DNA from 4 places in the Clostridium sp. AWRP genome. Region 3 is predicted to be linked to each of the others. Evidence: riboswitches for the same ligand, from Rfam matches in the RefSeq annotation. Region 3 holds a riboswitch; each other region holds the start of a gene.
What was found. Region 3 has a riboswitch for cobalamin ahead of DMR38_RS11580 (cell surface protein). Riboswitches for the same ligand answer to the same signal wherever they lie in the genome.

Region 1 (5,087 bases), 2.1 Mb from region 3:
CACAATTAATATTAGTGCCTGCTTCACATCTGATAGTACTTATAGCAAGATTAATTTAGTTGATTTGAAAATTTGTTTTAATTTTTAAACTGTAAGGTTTAGTTTCTAACTTAAAAATCAACTTATACGCAGGCATATTTTTACAATAATGATGCTCTTTTAAATATTTTGTACATAAGCCTTAGGAAAAAATTCGTAAAAACTTAGAACTTTTGAATTGTCTGAGGTACGAGTTTTCAAAAGTTCTTAGCTTTTTTAGAATTTTTTACTTAGGCTTATTAAAATATTTAACGTGTTTGTGTTTGTAAAAATATTCGGAGCATAAATTTATTTTTTGTTTAGTAATCTACACTTTAGGCTTCAAACGTACTAAATGCCTCTAAGAATTTATCAATATTCCCTTCAGTATGCTTTACATTTAAAAATACAGCTTCAAATTGAGAAGGAGCAATATAAATGCCTTTGCTTATCATATGTTGAAAATACTTCGCAAAAAGAGCAGTATCACATTTTTTAGCATCTTCATAATTTCTAACTTCTGAATCTTTAGTAAAGAATATAGCAAACATTGCTCCGCACCTATTTACTACAACATTTATGTCCTTCTTTTTTGCTACATCTTTTATTCCCTGTTCCAATTTTGCACCTAATTTTTCAAGATGTTCATAGTAATCAGGATTGTCATGTAATTTCTTTAAAGTTGCAATTCCTGCAGCCATTACAAGAGGATTTCCGGACATCGTTCCTGCCTGATAAACAGGTCCCATTGGTGAAAGTTTCTCCATAATTTCTTTTCTACCGCCGTAGGCACCACAAGGAAGACCTCCTCCTATAATTTTTGCAAAAGTAGTTATATCTGGTTTTATTCCATAAATGCTCTGAGCACCTTTATAGGCCACTCTAAATCCACTCATTACTTCATCAAAAATAAGCAAGCTTCCATTTTTATCACAAATACTGCGAAGCCCCTTTAAGAAACTGGCATCTCCAGGAATTACCCCCATATTTCCTGCTACTGGTTCCACTATAATTGCTGCAATATCTTTGCCATGTTTCTCAAAAATTTTCTCCACACTAGAAAGATCATTATATTTAGCTATTAGAGTATTTTTTACACTGTCTTCAGGAACTCCAGCACTTCCCGGAATTCCTTCTGTCATGACTCCAGAACCTGCTTCTACTAAAAAATCATCAAAATGGCCGTGATAACAGCCTGCAAATTTTATTATCTTATTTTTTCCAGTACATCCCCTAGCAAGCTTTACTGCACTCATAGTTGCTTCTGTTCCTGAATTTACCATTCTAAGCATTTCTACATTATCCAAAGTAGTACATACATATTTTGCGAGCTCCAATTCAAGCTCTGTAGTAGCACCAAAAGATATAGCATTTTCACTCGTGTCCTTTATAGCCTTTACCACATCATCATCACAGTGTCCCAAAATCATAGGGCCCCAGGAACATACAAAATCTATGTATTTATTATCATCTTCATCATAGATATAAGCTCCTTTTCCCCTCTTTATAACAGGTGGATTCAATGGCACATCTTTAAATGCTCTAACAGGACTATTTACTCCTCCTGGCATGTATAATTTAGATTCATTAAATATATCATCATTTCTCATTAAGTTTTACATCTCCATTTCTTCATCATTAACAGAATATTTTATTTATAAGCTTTAAATATTCATCTTCTTTTCCTTGAAGTTTTGCTTCTTTTAATACATCTATAGCCCTGTTTATATAAACTTTGGCTGTACTCTGTATCATAGTTTGTACGAGTACTTCATTATCCTTTGTATACCTTTTATTTTTAAAAGTCTCTATTCTCTTTTCACATATTTCACTTCCGAAATTTTTCATCTTCTGTATTTCCGGTGAAAGCTCATCTAAGGACTGCCATTTTATGAATTCATCTATATATTCCTTGATGATATACCTGTACTTTTCCATCTTTTCTTTTCGCATAATCTTATTATTTTCATCAATGCTACTTATATTATCTATGTCATATACTTTTACATCCGGAAGAGTTAATACATCTGCATCTACATCTTTAGGTACTGCAAGATCAAATATGAGAAATTTCTTTTTAGGAAGTTCTTCTTTGTAGACTACAGCATGAGGTGCAGAAGTACAGCTTATAATACAATCCACATTGCTATAATAAGCTTTTCTTTCTTTAAAAGTTATAAACTTAATCCAATTACAATTTTCATATAAGTCTTTAACTTTATTCAAATCACGCACTACGATATATACAATTTCAGTATTCAAACCAGCTAAATATTTGAGTACAAGCTTTCCTATTTCTCCAAACCCAATTACCATATACCTTTTTACTTTGCTCTTTTCTGCCTCTTTAACAGCTATTGATGGTACAGATACAGGTATTTTATACATTTCACAGTCATTCTTAAACTTCTTACCACAAGTTATTGCATTCTGAAATAGCCTCTGAAGCTGTCCTTTTATAGTCTTAGCTTTTAATGCCATATTATATGCAGTCTTAATTTGTCCTAAAATTTGATCTTCTCCCAAAATTTTAGAATGGAAACCACAACTTACTTCCATTAAATGCTTAATAGCATCTTTATTCTTTGCATAGAAGGTATATGTAGTAAGTTCTATACTCCAACCTAAAGCATTAAATACAGCATTTATTATTTCTTCCCCTTGTGTATTAGAATCCACATATATTTCTGTTCTGTTACAAGTACTCAAAATTAAAACGTTTCCCGTAATTTTATAAACATTCTTTAACTTATTTTCTAATTTTGACGATACAATAGAGAACCTTTGCCTTATTTCAATATCACATTCACTTTTTACCCCTATAAGTTGTATCATTTTATCAACTCCAATATTACAACTATATTATTATAATTAAAATATAACTTTACTATATACCTAAAAAACCTTTTAACTAAGTGTTAAAAGGTATTCACACATAAAACATAAGTAATAAATGCTTTATTTATTACAATGCCCCCTATCACTTGTAGAGTTAATGGCCTATTATATAGGCAGGTCTTCTGACTTAAGCTTCATCATCTAAGTACGCCTTCCCTATTTACAAGTGGCTTGTCCTACTTAAATTCACCTAATACAGCTACAAGATAGTTCAGGATTTTTACCTGATTCCCTTTTAATTAAATATAATTAAACCTATACTATTATTTATTAAATTTTATTTTACAACATTAATTTTCATTTTAATTATAACATTATCATAAAAAGAATCAACTTATACACAATCATATTTTTAAGTTAAGAATTGATAATTAAGAATGAATAGTAAAGGTGAATTTTTCTCCTCTACGCTGCGAAAAATTTTAAATTTGAAACTTATTGAATCTTTGGATAAGTGATGCTATGTTTCATATTTTCTGAAGTACTAACGGAAGAAAATCATCCATAACTATTAATTCTTAACTCTTAATTTTTAATTATTAAAAATATCCGGAGTATAAGTTTATTTTTTTGTTTAGAAACTCTACCTCTATTTTACAGTGCCTTTTAAATCATACAGTGTTTCATTGTCCATGCGGCCCATTCCTTGAAAATGTAAGTTGCTGTTTCTTGTTGAGTTACTATCTATTTCACTATTAGCAGTATTATTAGTAGAACTTTCACTTTTTTGAGCTTGAGAATTAGTAGTATCTTTCCATTCAGTAGTTGAAACAGCTTTGCCATTTTTCTGAATCCAATTCATTATATCCTGAGAATCTCTTCCTCCCATACCTCCTGTAAGTACATATCTCACCTCACCTTTTTTAACCATTTGTTTAAATTGATCAAGAGAAAGTATCTTGTCAGATCCTGAGAAACCTCCAAGAGCCATTACGCTTTTGCCGCTTTCAATTATTATATCTTCAGCAGAAGCAGAACTTGAAACTACAAGAGCATATTTTTCATTTGAAGTATGACTTTCAAGGAATTTTATAAGCTTTGAATTCCTACTGCTATTCTGTCCATCCATCATCATGAAATTGTTCGATTTTCCATTTGATAAAAGCTCCAATCCTGCAGCAGGCAAAGAACTCAAGCTGTGAGTTATAGCAGCAGCAGAGCCGATAGCAGGTGTTACTAAAATTCCTACAAGTGCAAGTGCTCCAAATATTTTAGCAAACCCTTCATTATTACCTTGTTCCAAATTTCCTTTCTTGACTAATCTGTATATTATAAGCAGTGCAGAAGATGCAAAACACAATATGATAGCTGCTATAATTATAGATTTTATAATAGTGGATATAGTAGTAAAATAAGATAACATCAAAAGATGTACCAATCCTTCTACAATAAATGCTACAGGCATTATCCATGATTTTATACTGCCTTCCTTATATAGCTTCCACATTGAAGTAAGTCCTATTCCACATAAAGCTGCAATTGGAGGGGCCATCATACTTAAATAATATGGATGAAACAATCCTTTAGTACAGCTGAAATATATGAATTCAGGTATCAGCCATAATGCCCATAATGTTACCCCTAATTTTTTCTTATTATCAAATGGAAATTTAAGCTTTTCTACTATTACAGCTGCAGCAAGTCCAAATATAGCTAAAGGTAAAAACCAAACTATCTGGTCTGACAAAACATTTTTAGAAAATAATCTAGTAACACCTGCTGTTGTCTGTCCTCCAAAGCTTCCTGAAAGTCCATTTGATCCGCCAGGTCCACCACCTTGATTTTGGGAATTGCCTTGTGTATTCTGACCTCCCGGACCTCCTTGTGGACCTTTGGAAGAATTTTCCGAATTTTGTAGAGGTATCATTGCACCAGGAACATTACTGTTTCCACTTTGTGAATTTGCTTGATTTTTGCTGAAACCACTTCTAAATTCTTTAGATTGAGGATTTCTTCCCTTTCCTGATGCTCCTCTACCCATACCACCATTAGTACTGCTAAGTCTCTCCAGTCCATTATGTCCAAATATAAGTTCAGTAACAGTGTTATTTGTGCTGCTTCCTACAAAAGGTCTGTTTTGTGATGGAATCAAGTCAACTGCTATTGCCCATGATAAAGATATTACTCCAAGAATAAGTGTACTTATAATCAAGTGTTTTATTCTTTGTTTT
Region 2 (5,087 bases), 1.9 Mb from region 3:
AGGTGCTTCCCAAGTAGGAAAATCTGTATATATGACAACTCTTCTTTATGTGCTTGAAAAGTATACTTGTGAAAGAATAGGTGCCTCTCTCATTGCAGGAAACTCCGGGTACAATGATGAGATAAGAGAAAATCAAGAGCGAATTTTTGAGAAAAATTTAATGCTCGATCCTACTCCAAAACAACATATAGAACCTTTAATAGAAAATTTAAAGTTTAAAGAAGATAAAATTCCACCGTTGACTCTGATTTTTTACGATATACCAGGTGAGGGTATGACAGATAAGACCTATATGGAAAATCATGCAGAACATATAAAAAATTCAGATGGAATAATATTTCTTGTAGATCCACTTCAAATGAGGACTTTGAGGAAAAAGTTAAGTATTGTAAATAGGGAAAAAGGTGACTTTACGGAAAAGTATCAGGAACCGAAGGATATAATAGTGTATTTGTTTGAAAACTTTATATCCAAGGAATCTAAAGAAAAAACGCATATACCTACGGCAGTAGTGGTTACTAAAAGTGATATGCTTGAGAATTTAAAGGATGAAGAATATATAGGAGAAAACAGTAATATATTTAAAAATTACAATCATGAAGGATTTTTTAATTTAAATGAATTTGAAAATATCGATGGTGAAGTTAGAAAGTTTTTATTAAAAGCTGATGCTCCATTTAAAGGTGCTGTGGATGCTTGCTTTAAAACTGCAGGTTATTTTGCAGTATCTTCCCTGGGTTCTAATTCCAATCATCTTGAAATAGATAGAAGCAGCAGTATAAATCCTATTAGAGTGGATGAGCCTTTTTTGTGGCTGCTTTATAAAATGAATTATCTGGATGGGGGAAGGAAATAGATATGATAGAGCAGCAGTATTATACTAGGGAAAAAAGAGGAATATTCAGCAGTACTCCAGGTTATGATACTATTGCAAAAAGCAGTGGACTTGAAGATGAATTCATAAAAGATACTATTCACAGTTTATGCTTTTATGCTGCTCCTGCATTTTTAGCCGGAGAAAAAAATTTAAGTAAATATCCTAAGGCACTTTTTTATGCAAATACTGGATATGGTGAAATTATAATAGGACAGTCAGTTTTTGCAGGGAAGGACTATACATTAAAAAGGAATAGGTATTTTACTCACTGCTGCGTAATACCTGAGAGCGAAAGAAAGTTATACATAGAAAATCCTGAAAAAATAATATATGCTTCAGGGTTTGTAGAAAATTATGATATGGAGAAGGGAACTTCTATAGAAAGTTTGAGAGAAATAAAAATTGATAGAACTTATGATGTTTTTAACTCTATAGAAGACTTGTTTTTAGCTGCTTCCATAGATAAAAATACATTTATAAATATGGTAAAAGCTTGTTTTGATGCAGCTGCTTTTAATAAAAAGCTATATATTGTGGTTCCTTATAATAAAAATATGGATAAAGTTATAAAAGGAATACTAAAATACTTGTATAGGGCACTTCCTTTTGCAGTAAGGAGAAAAGTTGGCTTTACAACTTATGTGAAACAGCCTGAGATAAAGGAGTTTATAAATATTGAATTTCTCCTTGAAGGAAGCATAAAAAGGCTTACTCAAGATGTAAAAGCAGGATATGTTTTTGATATGGCAGATAATAATTTCTATCTTGAAGGAATTGATGAAAAACATCATGTTTTTATAGATTTTGTTATGGATAATATAGAAAATGAAAGAGCTTTAAATGAATTTTTTATTAACGCAGATAATGATTGTTCTAGAGAAAGATTTACGATTGATATGTATGATAATATTTTGTGCCCAGCTTCTCAAAATGAAGAAATTAAAGAAATCCCTATATGTATGAAAGAAAATGAACAAGTTGAACATAAACATAATCTAGTGTATTTTTTCAAGAAGTTATTTTTAAATAAAGATTAGAGGTGAAAGTAGATGGCTAAATGTAGAGAATGTGGTACGGAGATTAATGAAAATGATAAGTTTTGTGTATACTGCGGTGCAAAACAGGAAAAGGGACATGAAGGAGAAGAGGATAAAAATGATAATACAAAATATTATGGGAAAGAAAATAGTGACTATAAAAAAGAAAATAAAAAGCATGAAGATAGCTTAAAGCACAGCGATACTTTTGATTTTAGTTCATCTCATGAACAAAAGAGGACAGATAGAAAAGATAAAGAGGAATTTACCCGGGAGTTAGGTGATACTCCACTTAAGGATAAACGGCCGTTGAATTTTAAAATGATAGGTATAACTATCTTAACTATAATTGTATTTGTTGTTTCCTTTAAGATGATATCCTCACTTATAAGTAAAGGCCCCAGCAAAAATGTTTCAAATGTGGAATCCAAACAGAATGTTTCTTCCGATTCAAATAACAATTATGAAAATGGTTCAGATAACAATTCAGGAGAATATGTGATACCTTACAGTAATACAAGGGCACTTACTAGTATTGATCTCAAAGGTATGAGTAAAAAACAGATGGCACTTGCTAGAAATGAAATATTTGCAAGGCATGGTTACACATTTCCTACAGAACCATATAAGAGTTATTTTGCAAGTAAGTCCTGGTATAAGCCTAATCCTAAGTATACCAATGATGGCAAGGAACTTTCTGCACTTGAGAGGCATAATGTAAAAGTCATATTAACAGCAGAAGGTCGTGGAAAATATGTATCACCTGGATATGATGCAGATTATTATAAGAAATAGGCTAGCATACTGATTGGCTATTTCTCTAAAAATGATCGGGGTATAAAAAGTAGAATTTGATATAAAATAGGAGAAATGATATACTTATTCTATAATTTAATATTAAATTTTAGGTACTTGATTTTTAAGTTTAAAAGGGAAATAAGTGAAGAGCTTATGCGGTCCCGCCACTGTAATGAGGAGTATATTTATAAATTTGCCACTTGGGAACAGGGAAGGCGTAAATATGCAATGAATCAGAGCCAGGAGACCTGCCTAAAATTTACGGATGGCTTACGTGGATAGGCTTTAAAGTAAAATAATTTACTTAAAAACTGTTATCTATGGGTAATAGTTTTTTTAGTTTGTTAAATTAATTGGAGGGAGTAACTAATGTTTAAGAGTAACAAAAAATTTATTTTACTAATTATGATTACGATTACGGTGTTTTTGGCGGGATGTGGAGCATCTAATACAAGCAATTCTAATACAGACAGCAGCAGTAAAAGTGAATCTATTAAAAATACCACTTATCCTTTAAAATTAAAAGATTCAACTAATACGGAAATTACAATTCAAAGTGAGCCTAAGAAGGTGGTATCCTTATCTCCTAATGTTACAGAAACAATCTATGCATTAAACAAACAAAATGTTTTGGTAGGTAGAACTGATTTTTGCACGTACCCTACACAAGCTTCTAAAATACCATCTGTTGGTACTATAACTGACCCAAGTGTTGAAAAAATTGTTGAACTTAAACCTGATGTGGTAATAGCTTCTAATTTAACTAAACCGGACATTTTAAAAAAGCTGCAGCAGCTTAATATAAAGGTTTTAACTATTTCAAAAAATGAAAGCTTTGAAAATACTTATAATAATATAGAAAATATAGGAAAAATAGTGAACGCTAATAAAAAGGCATATAGTATAGTTTCAAATATGAAAGCAAAGGTTAAAATTGTACAAGAAAAGATAAAAGGAAAGGGTACCCCTACAGTATATTATGTGGTAAGTTATGGTACAAGTGGTGATTTTACTGCAGGAAAAGATACTTTTATAGGCAAGATGATTGAAATGGCAGGAGGCAAAAATGCTGCTTCTGATGTTACAGGTTGGAATTACAGTCTTGAAAAACTTGTTGAAAAAAATCCTGATATACTTATATGTTCCAATAAATTTAATAGTAAAAATGGAATTAAGGCTACAAAGGGTTATAAAGATTTGGATGCTGTAAAGAAAAATAAACTTTTCGAAATTGATGAAGATATTATAAGCAGACAGGGACCTAGACTTGCAGATGGGTTAGAAGCTCTGGCAAAGATAATTCATCCTGAAGCATTTTAAGTATATATAAGAGAGGAATGTGCTTATGAAATTTTCCCGGAAAAAGCATTTTAAGTTGTTTTTTTGCATTTGCATAGTAATATTATTTTTTTCGGCAGTAATATCAGCTATGCTTGGCTCTGCAGACATATCCTTCAAGGAAACACTATATGTGATACTAAGTAAAGTACCTATTGTGGGAAGTTTAGTTTCTACAATAGGAATATCACAAAATCACATTCTCATAATATTACAGATACGTTTACCAAGGATAATAACTTCAGCATTAGTTGGAATGGGATTATCAGTAGTAGGTGCATCCTTTCAGGCAATATTTAAAAATCCAATGGCAGATCCTTACGTACTTGGAGTATCTTCAGGGGCTGCTCTTGGAGCTGCAATTGGATTTATGCTGCAGCTAGATACTTTGCTTTTAGGGTCTACAGCTATTACTATGATGGCTTTTGTAGGGTCTATTGCAACTACTGTTTTGGTTTATAACATAGCCAGGGTAAAAAACAAGATACCACCAACTACACTGCTTCTGGCAGGTGTTTCTGTGAGTTTCCTTTTATCTTCAATAATATCTATAATAATGGTATTTAACAGGCAGCAGGTTGAAAAAATTGTTTTTTGGACAATGGGAAGTGTTTCTGCAGCAACTTATAATCAAATATTGATGTTGATACCTTTCATATTCCTGGGTATAATTATAATACTTTTATTTTCAAGAGATCTAAATATAATGCTTACAGGGGATGATACTGCTAAAAGTTTAGGCATAGAAGTTGAAAATGTAAAAAAAATAGTACTTGCTGTTTCTTCAATAATTGTTGCAGCCTGTGTGTCTATAAGTGGTGTAATAGGATTTGTAGGACTGATAATTCCCCATGCAGTGCGTATGGTATTTGGACCTGATCATAGGGTGCTCTTGCCTTTCTCATTGATAATTGGAGCTGTGTTTATGATTATTTGTGACACGGTGGCGAGAACTATAGCTGCTCCTTCTGAAATACCTGTGGGCGCTGTAACTGCTTTATTTGGGTCTCCATATTTTATTTATCTTTTAATAAAAT
Region 3 (5,087 bases):
CTGTATTAGAGGTTTCTGCATAGACACGGTTCAAATTCAATGAATCTACTGCAGTAAATGTCATGGAACATACCATAGAAACACAGATTATCATTTCAATTTTCCTTTTTAACATTTATTTCATCATCTCCATGTATATAATTAAATTTCTACATAAGTATTAATTATTTATCCTGTCCAATAAATATACTTATAATATTTAGAAAAAGTTTACTTATTTGACTCAACAGGTATGTCTATAACATCTGAAAGGGAATTCATTTCCTCTATACTGTCCCATACAAATGCCTTTAATTTGTATATTCCTTTTTCAGGAAGCTTAATAATACCGGTCAAGATAGAAGAATCTCCATTTTTAATTGTTTGCTTACCACACACATAATTGATGAATTTATTACTTCCATCATATAATGCTACTATCAGCGATGCATCCTGCTCCTTACCCGAATTATTTTCTGCCTTTACAGATACTTTCGCATCATTATCCAATTTAAACGAACTGTCCTTTGTCATATTAGTTATCTTTATTGATTTTGTTTCATCTTGAGATCCTGATACCTTTTTCTCTGATGCAGTTAACTTGTCCACTGTCTCCTGCTTCATGGATGATTTTTGTGCATCACTTAAAGCATCATACAATTTTTCTACCCCATCAACTTTGTCTTTATCGGTTGAAGTAAGCTTGTCTACATCTGGCAGTGCTGCTACAGCATTATTTACAGGTACTGTGGAATTCTTCACATCTGTACAGTCAAATATAGAATTTCTTCCTTCAGCTGTCCTTATAAGTGAGTCCAATCCACGACATATTTGTGCCGGTTCATAACTTGAATTATCAAAGACAGTAGTTCCTTTTTCAAGGTCAAATTTCTCAAGTACACCATCTAAAACAGTCTTACCACATTTAACATATCTCTTATCAAATATATTTTGATTTGCCATTCCTAGTGTCATATATACTTGTGCATTGGTCCATGCGTTATTATAATCTGGTATGCCATTATTTTTAAAACCTCCCCAGAAAGAACCTCTGTAGCTCTGGGCATTTGAAAATTGTGCAAATACATGATCCATAGCCTGTTTCACATCATAGTACTTGTCCCCTTCTTTTGCATCAGGGTTATAGTAAGCTGCAATTGGCTGAGATTGCATAGTCCACATATCAGATACTGCATTGGATACTACTTCAGATCCATCTGCACCTTTTGTTCCAAGCGCATTCTTAGCCCAGTCGTGTATTTCTTTATCTATATCCTCACTAGTAATATGTTTTCCATCTTTTGGTATAGAATTAATATAATTATATGAAGTTAATGCGTAAATGTCATACTGAGGTGTAAAATATTCAGGCGATACTTTTAAATAATCTTTATTTGAAATTATATCTATTAAATCATAGGCCTTTATATCTCTTGCATCATAACCTATGGCAGTAATTGCTAGAACTAATTTTTCCCATTCTGTCATCTTCACATCTCCAGGAGTTATCCCTGCATCTTTCATTTTCTGCAAACCAGTTTGTATACTTTTAAACCAGTCATCATAAAATCCTTTTCTCACACCTGTATATCCGGAACGTGCTGATGAAAATACTTCCCATACATAATCATTTAATTCAATAGTACCTTCAACTCCAGGTACAGCAGCTTTATTTCCGCTCCAGGTGAACTCTGGCACGTCTCCCTGTGCCATTTTTAATTTGTTATAAAGTATATCTTCTGCCTTTTTTGCATCTTCAATCTGCTTCTTTTGCTGATCTAGTGTAGGTCCTGGTGCCCCATCATCATTTAATTTAGCAGATGCGGGCAGAACTTTACCTAATATAAATTGATAATCATCATTTGAATTATATGTAATTTTCAATTTACTGACATCAATACTTACAGGTACAGTTCCAATAGTAAGTGCATTAAAAACTGCATCTCCACTATAGACGGCCTTAACATCATACTGACTTATCAAATTTGCGTTCTCATCAGATTCAGCAATTACTTTTATAGAGTCTATTTTTGTTTTAATATTTTCATCGGAACTCTTAGCAGGATCATAAGTTCTATCCTCAGCTGTCACCTGGATATCCACAGGTATTTTAGTTGCTACTTTATCTGTACCTGTATTTTCAGAATTTAAATAAGGATATCCACCATTTATAGACGAATCAATTTTCCAGGTTTTATCAAAATCAAACCCCAGTTTAGTATACGTATCTTTATTTTTCATTTCTTCAGTAGTATAGCCTTTTGAATCATTAGCGCAAAAAAATTTAGTTCCTAATATATCTTTATCATATGCACAGTTCTCTGGCATTGTTGTAACTTTAGTGTTCATATTATAGTAAGTATCGCTCACAATTGGGCAGCCATCACCGGTATATCCTCCATCATTTCCTATAAATTTTCCATAGAAATAACAGTGATCTATCTTCTCACCACTTTGTCGACAAATTCCTGAACGTACCACAGAATATTCTTCATTTTTTACTTCATTGTCAAAAGTCACATTGCTATAACAATCCTTCAAAGTTCCAGGTGTGTCTACATTTTTCCCACCTACCAATCTATATAAATCATCATTGCCAACAATTCCTGCTATAACAAAAACATCCGTTGTTGTATCTGTAATTGTTCCTGTTGAAGAACAGCAGGCAATCGTACCCCCAGCTTCATTAGCAATTAATCCATAATTTGAACTACCATTAGCTTTTATAGTTGAATTTTTAGTAGTTACATTAGCATCAATTCTCACATTTTCTACAATACCATCTTTGTCTACAATTCCAAATAAACCTGACTTTGAATCTGTATAATTGCTTATGGTGTAAAACTTGCCATCAAAAGTACCATCAAAGCCTTTATTAGTAGTAAAAGATTTTAAAGGTACATCTGATTTGGCGATATCAATATCCTGTGTCAGAATAACCTTCTTCCCTAGATAATTTACTCCATTGTCAATATCCTCTCTAAATTTATTCAGGTCTTCTACTGAACTAATAGTGTAATTTTCTTCTGTGTTCTGAATCAAAGACGGTGTGGATGTTGTTACATCTGCCGCCAGAGCTGAGTAAGGCGCAAATATTGTTAACGTAAATAGCAATACTATCACCAAATTCATTTTCTTCCAAAGTTTTTTCATTTTTTACCCCTTTCTAAATTAAAATAATAATTTGTAGTATTTAAATATGTGTAAATCAAATACATTTATTCCCTAAAATAAAAAACTCCTTCTTTAATAACAGAAGGAGTTTTTTCCCTAAGAAAAAAAAGGAAAGTCCTTAAAGGGCCTTCCTTTTTTATATCTTAACGTAATTGTTTACACATAATACAACGACATAATTATAGTACTTATCTTCCCCCCGAAAGAATTAATAACATATCAGGCAGGTTTCCTGGCTCAGATTCATCTTACTCCCTTGTCTTCCCAGATATAATTCCAGTGACATAACTAAGGTTTCATCCTCCATACAGTAACGGTGGGCTGCAGTGTTTATTACACTTTCCCTTTTAACTGTTATATTTTACAGCACCTAATACTAAATATTAAATTTTTATTACTTTTATGTTAAGTATAAAACATAAATTTTAAGTAGTCAACATTATTTTCATATTTATGAAAATAATGTTGACTACTCGTAAATAAGTTTTATTTATTTGACTGAACAGGTATATCTATAATATCTGAGAGAGGATTCATATTTTCAAGGCTGTCCCATACAAATGCCTTCAATTTATATATTCCCTCTTCTGGAAGCTTCATAATACCCGTTAAAATAGATGAATCTCCATCTTTAATCGTCTGCTTGCCGCATACATATTTCACAAATTTATCGCTTCCATCATATAGCGCTACTAATAGCGATGTATCCTTGTCCTTACCAGAATTATTTTCTGCCTTTACAGATACCTTTGCATCATTGCCCAATTTAAATGAACTGTCCTTTGTCAAATTAGTTATCTTTATTGGTTTTGTTTCACCCTGTGATCCTGATACCTTTTTCTCTGCTGCAGTTAACTTGCCCACTGTTTCCTGCTTCATGGATGATTTTTGCGCATCACTTAAGGCATCATACGATTTTTCTACCCCATCAACTTTGTCTTTATCTGCTGAAGTAAGCTTATCCACATTTGGCAGTGCTGCTATGGCATTATTTACAGGCACTGTAGAATTCTTAACATCTGTACAGTCAAATATTGAGTTTCTTCCTTCATAATCCCTTACAAGTGAATCTATTCCTCTGCATATCTGCACTGGATCATAGGTTAAATTGTCATATTGGGTAGTTTTATTTTTGGCATCAAATCCTTCAAGTATAGCATCAAATATAGTCTTACCATCTTTTATATATTCCTTATCAAAAACATTAGCCTTGGCCATTCCAAGTGTCATGTACACCTGGGCGTTTGTCCATGGGTTATTTAAATCAAATGTACCATCAGTATTTACAAAGCCACCCCAAAAAGAACCCTTATAAGTCTGGGCATTTGAAAATTGAGCAAATGCATGGTCCATAGCCTGTTTTACATCATAATACTTGTCTCCTTCTTTTGCATTGGGATTATAATATGCTGCAATTGGCTGCAGCGCCATAGTCCACATATCAGGGGCAGTATTTTCTGCTACTACAGATCCATCTGCACCTTTTGACCCAAGTGCATTTTTTGCCCATACATGTATATTTTTTTCTATATCATCTTTACTAATATGTTTTCCATCGTTAGGAATGAAGTCCATATAATTATAAGAAGTTAATGCATAAACATCATACTGCGGCGTAAAATATTCCGGAGATACTTCTAAATAATTTTTATTTGATATAATATCCAATAAATTATAGGATTTTATATCTCTTGGGTCATATCCTATAGCAGTAATTGCAAGTACTAACTTTTCCCACTCGGTCATCTTTACATCCCCGGCTGCTATCCCTGCCTCTTTCATTTTTTCCAGTCCATTTTGTATATTCTTGAACCAGTCATCATAAAATCCTTTCCTTACACCTGTATATCCGGAACGGGCTGATGAAAATACTTCCCACACATAATCATTTAATACAACTGTACCTTCCATTCCAGGTGCAGCTGCTTTATTTC
Region 4 (5,087 bases), 950 kb from region 3:
AGGGAAAAAATAATGAGGACTTAAAGTGGGAAAGAATAAAAAGAACCAATACTACAAATACAGTAGTAATAATTAGCAAGCTTGTACCATCTAATAAGTATATATTTATCAAACAATATAGACCTGCTATAGATAAATACGTTATTGGATTTCCAGCAGGCCTTGTTGAAGGGGATAATATAGTCGAAAATGCACTACGAGAGTTGGAGGAGGAAACTGGATATAAGGGAGAAGTAAAATCAATGAGTCCTTTGCTTTATTCAAATCCTGCACTTTTAACAGATAAAGTTACATTAGCAAGGGTTGATATATATGAAGATTTAATTGAAAATCAAATTCCTATACAGAAATTGGAGCCAGAGGAAGATATACAGGTAATTGCACTTCACAGAGAACAACTTAAAGATTTTTTAATTAAGGAACAGAAAAGTGGAACTGCCATAGGAATGGGTGTATGGTATGTTTTTTATGGATTAAGCTAACAAGAATATTTTTTATTTAATTGAATAATAATCGTTAGTATGATATATTTTTAACAAGGAAGTGAGAAAATTAAAAAATTAGAATTGAAGGTGTAATTTATGGAGGATTGGCTTTTTAAAAAAGATGAATACGTTCCCGAAGAGGATAAAGATAAATTTATAGATAAAAGTATATTTTCTATATTACATCTATTATCCCTTATTAAAAGAAACAATAAAGTAAATAATAGCTTTATGTACAATTTAAATCCTATGTTAAAACTTTCCTTTACTATTTTAAATATATTATTTTTATCATTGTCTAAAAATTTTACTTATGTAATGCTTGTAGATGTTTATTTTCTACTAATTTTAAGTTTTTTGGATGTTCAAGATATAAAAAAAATACTCCTTTTAAGCATTTCTATTCCATTTTTTACATTTATAATGCTCATACCTTCTATATTTATGGGGAACATTAGAAATAGTGAAATGCTTTTACTAAAAGTAGTTGGTACTATAATTTCAATAAATGTTTTATCTTATACAACTAAATGGCATGACATAACTAAGGCGCTAAAGATGTTTTTTATACCGGACATATTTATTTTGGTATTTGACATAACTTTAAAATACATTTATATATTAGGTGAATTTTCTTTGGACATGTTTTATGCACTAAAGCTTAGATCTATAGGAAAAAATAGTAAAAAATATTCTTCTATTTCAAAGATAATTGGAAGTTTATTTTTAAAATCAAAAGAAATGGGAGATGAAATGTATTGTGCTATGGAATGCAGGGGATTTACAGGAGAGTATGTGTCTCACAAAAAATTTAAATTTAAGTTTTTTGATCTAATATATTTAATAGTTAATGTACTTATCATAACTATGTATTTTTACATATCTAGGGTGGGATTAAGATGATAAAAATTGAGGACGCTTTTTTTAAATATAAAGATAATGAAGTATTAAAAGATATAAATGTAACTATAGAACGAGGAGAATCCATAGCACTTATAGGTGCAAATGGAAGCGGTAAGTCTACCTTCTTAAAATTATTAAATGGAGTGGTATTTCCCACAAAGGGAAATTACTATTTTGATGATGTGAAAATATGCAAAAATGAATTGGAAAAAGGTAATTTCTCAAAGAAGTTTCATAAAAAAGTTGGATTTGTATTCCAAAACTCCGATGCACAACTTTTTTGCTCTAGCGTATACGAGGAAATTGCTTTTGGACCAAGGCAAATGGGAATGGATGAAGATGAAGTAAATAAAAGGGTAAATGACTGTCTAGAACTTTTAAATGTGAAAGATTTAGAAAACAGGGAGCCCTATAACATAAGTGGCGGAGAAAAGAAGAGAGTGGCTATAGCTGCTGTACTTGCTCTCAATCCTGAAGTCCTGGTTTTAGATGAACCTATGAGTGGGATAGACCCTAAGGGAAAGAAATTCTTAAATGATCTTTTTATCAAATTAAATAAAGCAGGGAAAACCATAATATGTTCAACACATGATTTTGAATATGTTAATGGACTTTTTAAACGAGTTCTCGTATTTTCTGAAGATCATAATATAATAAGGGACGACTCTTACAACAACGTAATGGAAGATAGTGAGTTTTTAGTAAAATATAATATCAAATAATGTTATTAACTGTAATACTTTAGAATTACATGAAATTTTTATTTATTTTATGTAATATATTGGATATTTAAAGTTGACATAAAACTATAATTATAATAAACTTAGAGTATAAATTGAATAGAAGACTCAGGTGCCTTTATAGGTGAAAAGGGAATGCGGTTAAACTCCGCAGCAGCCCCCGCTACTGTATTTGATGATGAACTTTAGTTACCACTCTTAAAAGAGGAAGGTTAAAGTAAATATGAATCATAAGCCAGGAGACCTGCCTGATTGTCATTATGCTTTCGGAGGGAGAGAAACTTTTAGTGTGGTTAACCTCAGCTTAAGTTGAGGTTTTTATGTTAAAGGCAGTTAGCTTTCTAAGGCTTACTGCCTTTTGGCTTTGATATAGATATGTGTGTATTAATTAAAAGTAAACTTTTTATTATATTTAGGAAGTTTTGGAAGGAGTATTTGTTATGGCAAAAATTATGATTCAGGGAACAGGTTCTTCTGTAGGAAAAAGTATAATTGTTTCAGCCCTTTGTAGAATATTTAAACAAGATGGTTATTCAGTATGTCCTTTTAAATCTCAAAATATGTCATTAAATTCTTATATAACATTAGATGGCAAAGAAATGGGACGGGCTCAGGTACTTCAGGCTTATGCAGCTGGATTGCAGCCGGAAGCATATATGAACCCTATATTGTTAAAACCAACTTCAGATAAAAAATGTCAAATTATAGTTAACGGAAAAGTGTATGGCAACAGCACTGCTATGCAGTATCATAATTTGAAGCTGGAATTTAGGGATATGCTTAAAGAACACTTTGAAAAGATGGAGAAGAAATTTGACATAATAGTAATGGAAGGTGCAGGAAGTCCTGCAGAAATAAATTTAAGAGATAGAGACATTGTGAATATGGGTATGGCAGAATCAGTAGATGCACCAGTACTTTTAGCAGGAGACATAGACAAAGGAGGAGTATTTGCATCCATTGCAGGAACAATGCTGCTTTTTACAGAAGATGAGAAAAAAAGAGTAAAGGGTACTATAATAAATAAATTTAGAGGAGACAAAGATATACTGGAGCCCGGACTTAAGATGCTTGAGGATATAGTAAAGGTACCTTGCCTTGGTGTTATACCTCATTTTAGATTGGCTCTTGAGGATGAAGATGGAGCTGTAGAATTTAATAAAAAAGTTACAGCACCTATTGACATAGCTGTAATAAAGCTGCCTCATATATCTAATTTTACAGATTTAGATGCACTTAAAAGTGAAGAAGACGTTTCCGTAAGATTTATAACATCTGTAGAAGAGTTTGGAAATCCGGACTTAGTAATTATTCCAGGAAGTAAAAATACTATAGAAGATTTACTTAAAATTAGACAGTGCGGCCTTGAAAAACGTATAAAAGAATATAGTAAAACTGGACTTGTCATAGGACTGTGCGGTGGATATCAAATGCTTGGTAAAGTTATAGAAGATCCTTATGGAGTGGAGACAGATGTAGGAAAAGTAGAAGGCATAGGGCTTTTAGACATAGAAACTATATTTGAAAAAGAAAAAGTTACAACCAGAGTAAATGCAAAAAGCGAAATTGACTTCCCAATGAAAAGGGATAGTGAATCATTAACTAATAGAAGATTGGATGTATATGGATATGAAATACATATGGGAATATGTAAGTATGGAAAAGATGCAAGACCATTATTTAATATAACTGATAAAAATGGTGAAAAGGTTGACACAGAAGATGGTGCCATAAATATGTCAGGGAATGTAATTGGATCTTATATACATGGAGTTTTTGATGGAATTGACTTTAGGGAATTCATTGTAAATAAGATAAGAGAAAATAAAGGATTAGGATATAAAAAATCAAAAGCATATGAAAATCTCAGAGAAGGGGAATTGGATAAGTTAGCAAGCATAGTGAGAAAGAATTTAGATATAGACAAGATATATAGTATTATGGGCATTAAAAGATAATAATTAATATTAGAAAAGAGGGGTTAAATTTGTCCAGTTCTTTTGTATTTATGAATTTAATAGATATTGTGATAGCAGTTGTAATTGATTGGATAATTGGAGATCCCTATTGGTTTCCCCATCCCGTTATATATATAGGAAAACTTATATCTTATTTAGATAAAAAGGGAAGAAAACTTTGTAAAAAGAATGAGAGCTTAAGGGCCTTTGGTGGTTTGATAGTTTTTCTAGTAGCAATGGTTAGTTTTATTGTGCCTTTTGCAGTGCTAATGCTTTTTAGAAAAAATTTTATTTTATACAACATATTAAATATACTTATTATTTGGACGACTATTTCTGCTAAATGCCTTGCTATAGAGGCAAAGAAAGTATACTATGCCCTTAAAAAAGGCGATATTGCAGATGCAAGGACAAAGCTTTCCTATATAGTTGGAAGAGATACGTCTGCTTTAACCAGTCAGGAAATAATAAGGGCAGATGTGGAAACTGTGGCGGAAAATACCTCCGATGGAGTAATAGCACCACTTATATATGCAGCTATTTTTGGAGCACCACTTGCTATGCTCTATAAGGGGATAAATACCATGGACTCCATGCTTGGGTATATGAATGAAAAGTATAGGTACATAGGATTTTTTCCTGCAAAGGTAGATGACGTATTTAATTTTATACCTTCTAGAATTACAGGGGGACTTATGTGTATATCAGCTTTTGTAGTAAAGGGAAATCCTTTTAAGTGTTTTAAAATAATGATAAGGGACAGGAAAAACCACAAGAGTCCAAATTGTGCTTATCCTGAGGCAGCAGCAGCTGGGGCTATGAGAATACAGCTTGGTGGTACAAATGTTTATTTTGGCCAAGTAGTTTATAAGCCTACTATAGGGGATAAACTTATGGAACTAAGTTTCAAACATATAGGACAGTGCATAATAATTATGTATTTTACGGAAATACTTTTTATGATTTTATGTGGAATAGTTATAATTGGATTACCCAGAGCG

Region 1: it holds a riboswitch for cobalamin, as region 3 does, so the genes downstream of both, hemA (glutamyl-tRNA reductase) here and DMR38_RS11580 (cell surface protein) in region 3, are expected to answer to the same signal.
Region 2: it holds a riboswitch for cobalamin, as region 3 does, so the genes downstream of both, DMR38_RS02640 (ABC transporter substrate-binding protein) here and DMR38_RS11580 (cell surface protein) in region 3, are expected to answer to the same signal.
Region 4: it holds a riboswitch for cobalamin, as region 3 does, so the genes downstream of both, DMR38_RS16010 (cobyric acid synthase) here and DMR38_RS11580 (cell surface protein) in region 3, are expected to answer to the same signal.

What each region holds. Positions count from the first base shown of each region.
Region 1 is NZ_CP029758.2:408,561-413,647, reverse strand. Features, by position in the region: gene DMR38_RS01900 (lipid II flippase Amj family protein) at 1-59, shown strand, start outside; gene hemL (glutamate-1-semialdehyde 2,1-aminomutase) at 354-1,628, opposite strand; gene hemA (glutamyl-tRNA reductase) at 1,657-2,853, opposite strand; cobalamin riboswitch at 3,011-3,190, opposite strand; gene DMR38_RS01885 (glycosyltransferase family 39 protein) at 3,506-5,087, opposite strand, start outside.
Region 2 is NZ_CP029758.2:579,652-584,738, forward strand. Features, by position in the region: gene DMR38_RS02625 (GTPase domain-containing protein) at 1-856, shown strand, start outside; gene DMR38_RS02630 (hypothetical protein) at 859-1,914, shown strand; gene DMR38_RS02635 (YARHG domain-containing protein) at 1,927-2,709, shown strand; cobalamin riboswitch at 2,804-2,983, shown strand; gene DMR38_RS02640 (ABC transporter substrate-binding protein) at 3,082-4,032, shown strand; gene DMR38_RS02645 (iron ABC transporter permease) at 4,058-5,087, shown strand, end outside.
Region 3 is NZ_CP029758.2:2,514,544-2,519,630, forward strand. Features, by position in the region: gene DMR38_RS11575 (leucine-rich repeat protein) at 1-115, opposite strand, end outside; gene DMR38_RS11580 (cell surface protein) at 211-3,132, opposite strand; cobalamin riboswitch at 3,358-3,542, opposite strand; gene DMR38_RS11585 (cell surface protein) at 3,640-5,087, opposite strand, start outside.
Region 4 is NZ_CP029758.2:3,466,131-3,471,217, reverse strand. Features, by position in the region: gene DMR38_RS16025 (NUDIX hydrolase) at 1-482, shown strand, start outside; gene DMR38_RS16020 (energy-coupling factor transporter transmembrane component T) at 582-1,388, shown strand; gene DMR38_RS16015 (ABC transporter ATP-binding protein) at 1,385-2,110, shown strand; cobalamin riboswitch at 2,222-2,395, shown strand; gene DMR38_RS16010 (cobyric acid synthase) at 2,569-4,086, shown strand; gene cbiB (adenosylcobinamide-phosphate synthase CbiB) at 4,137-5,087, shown strand, end outside.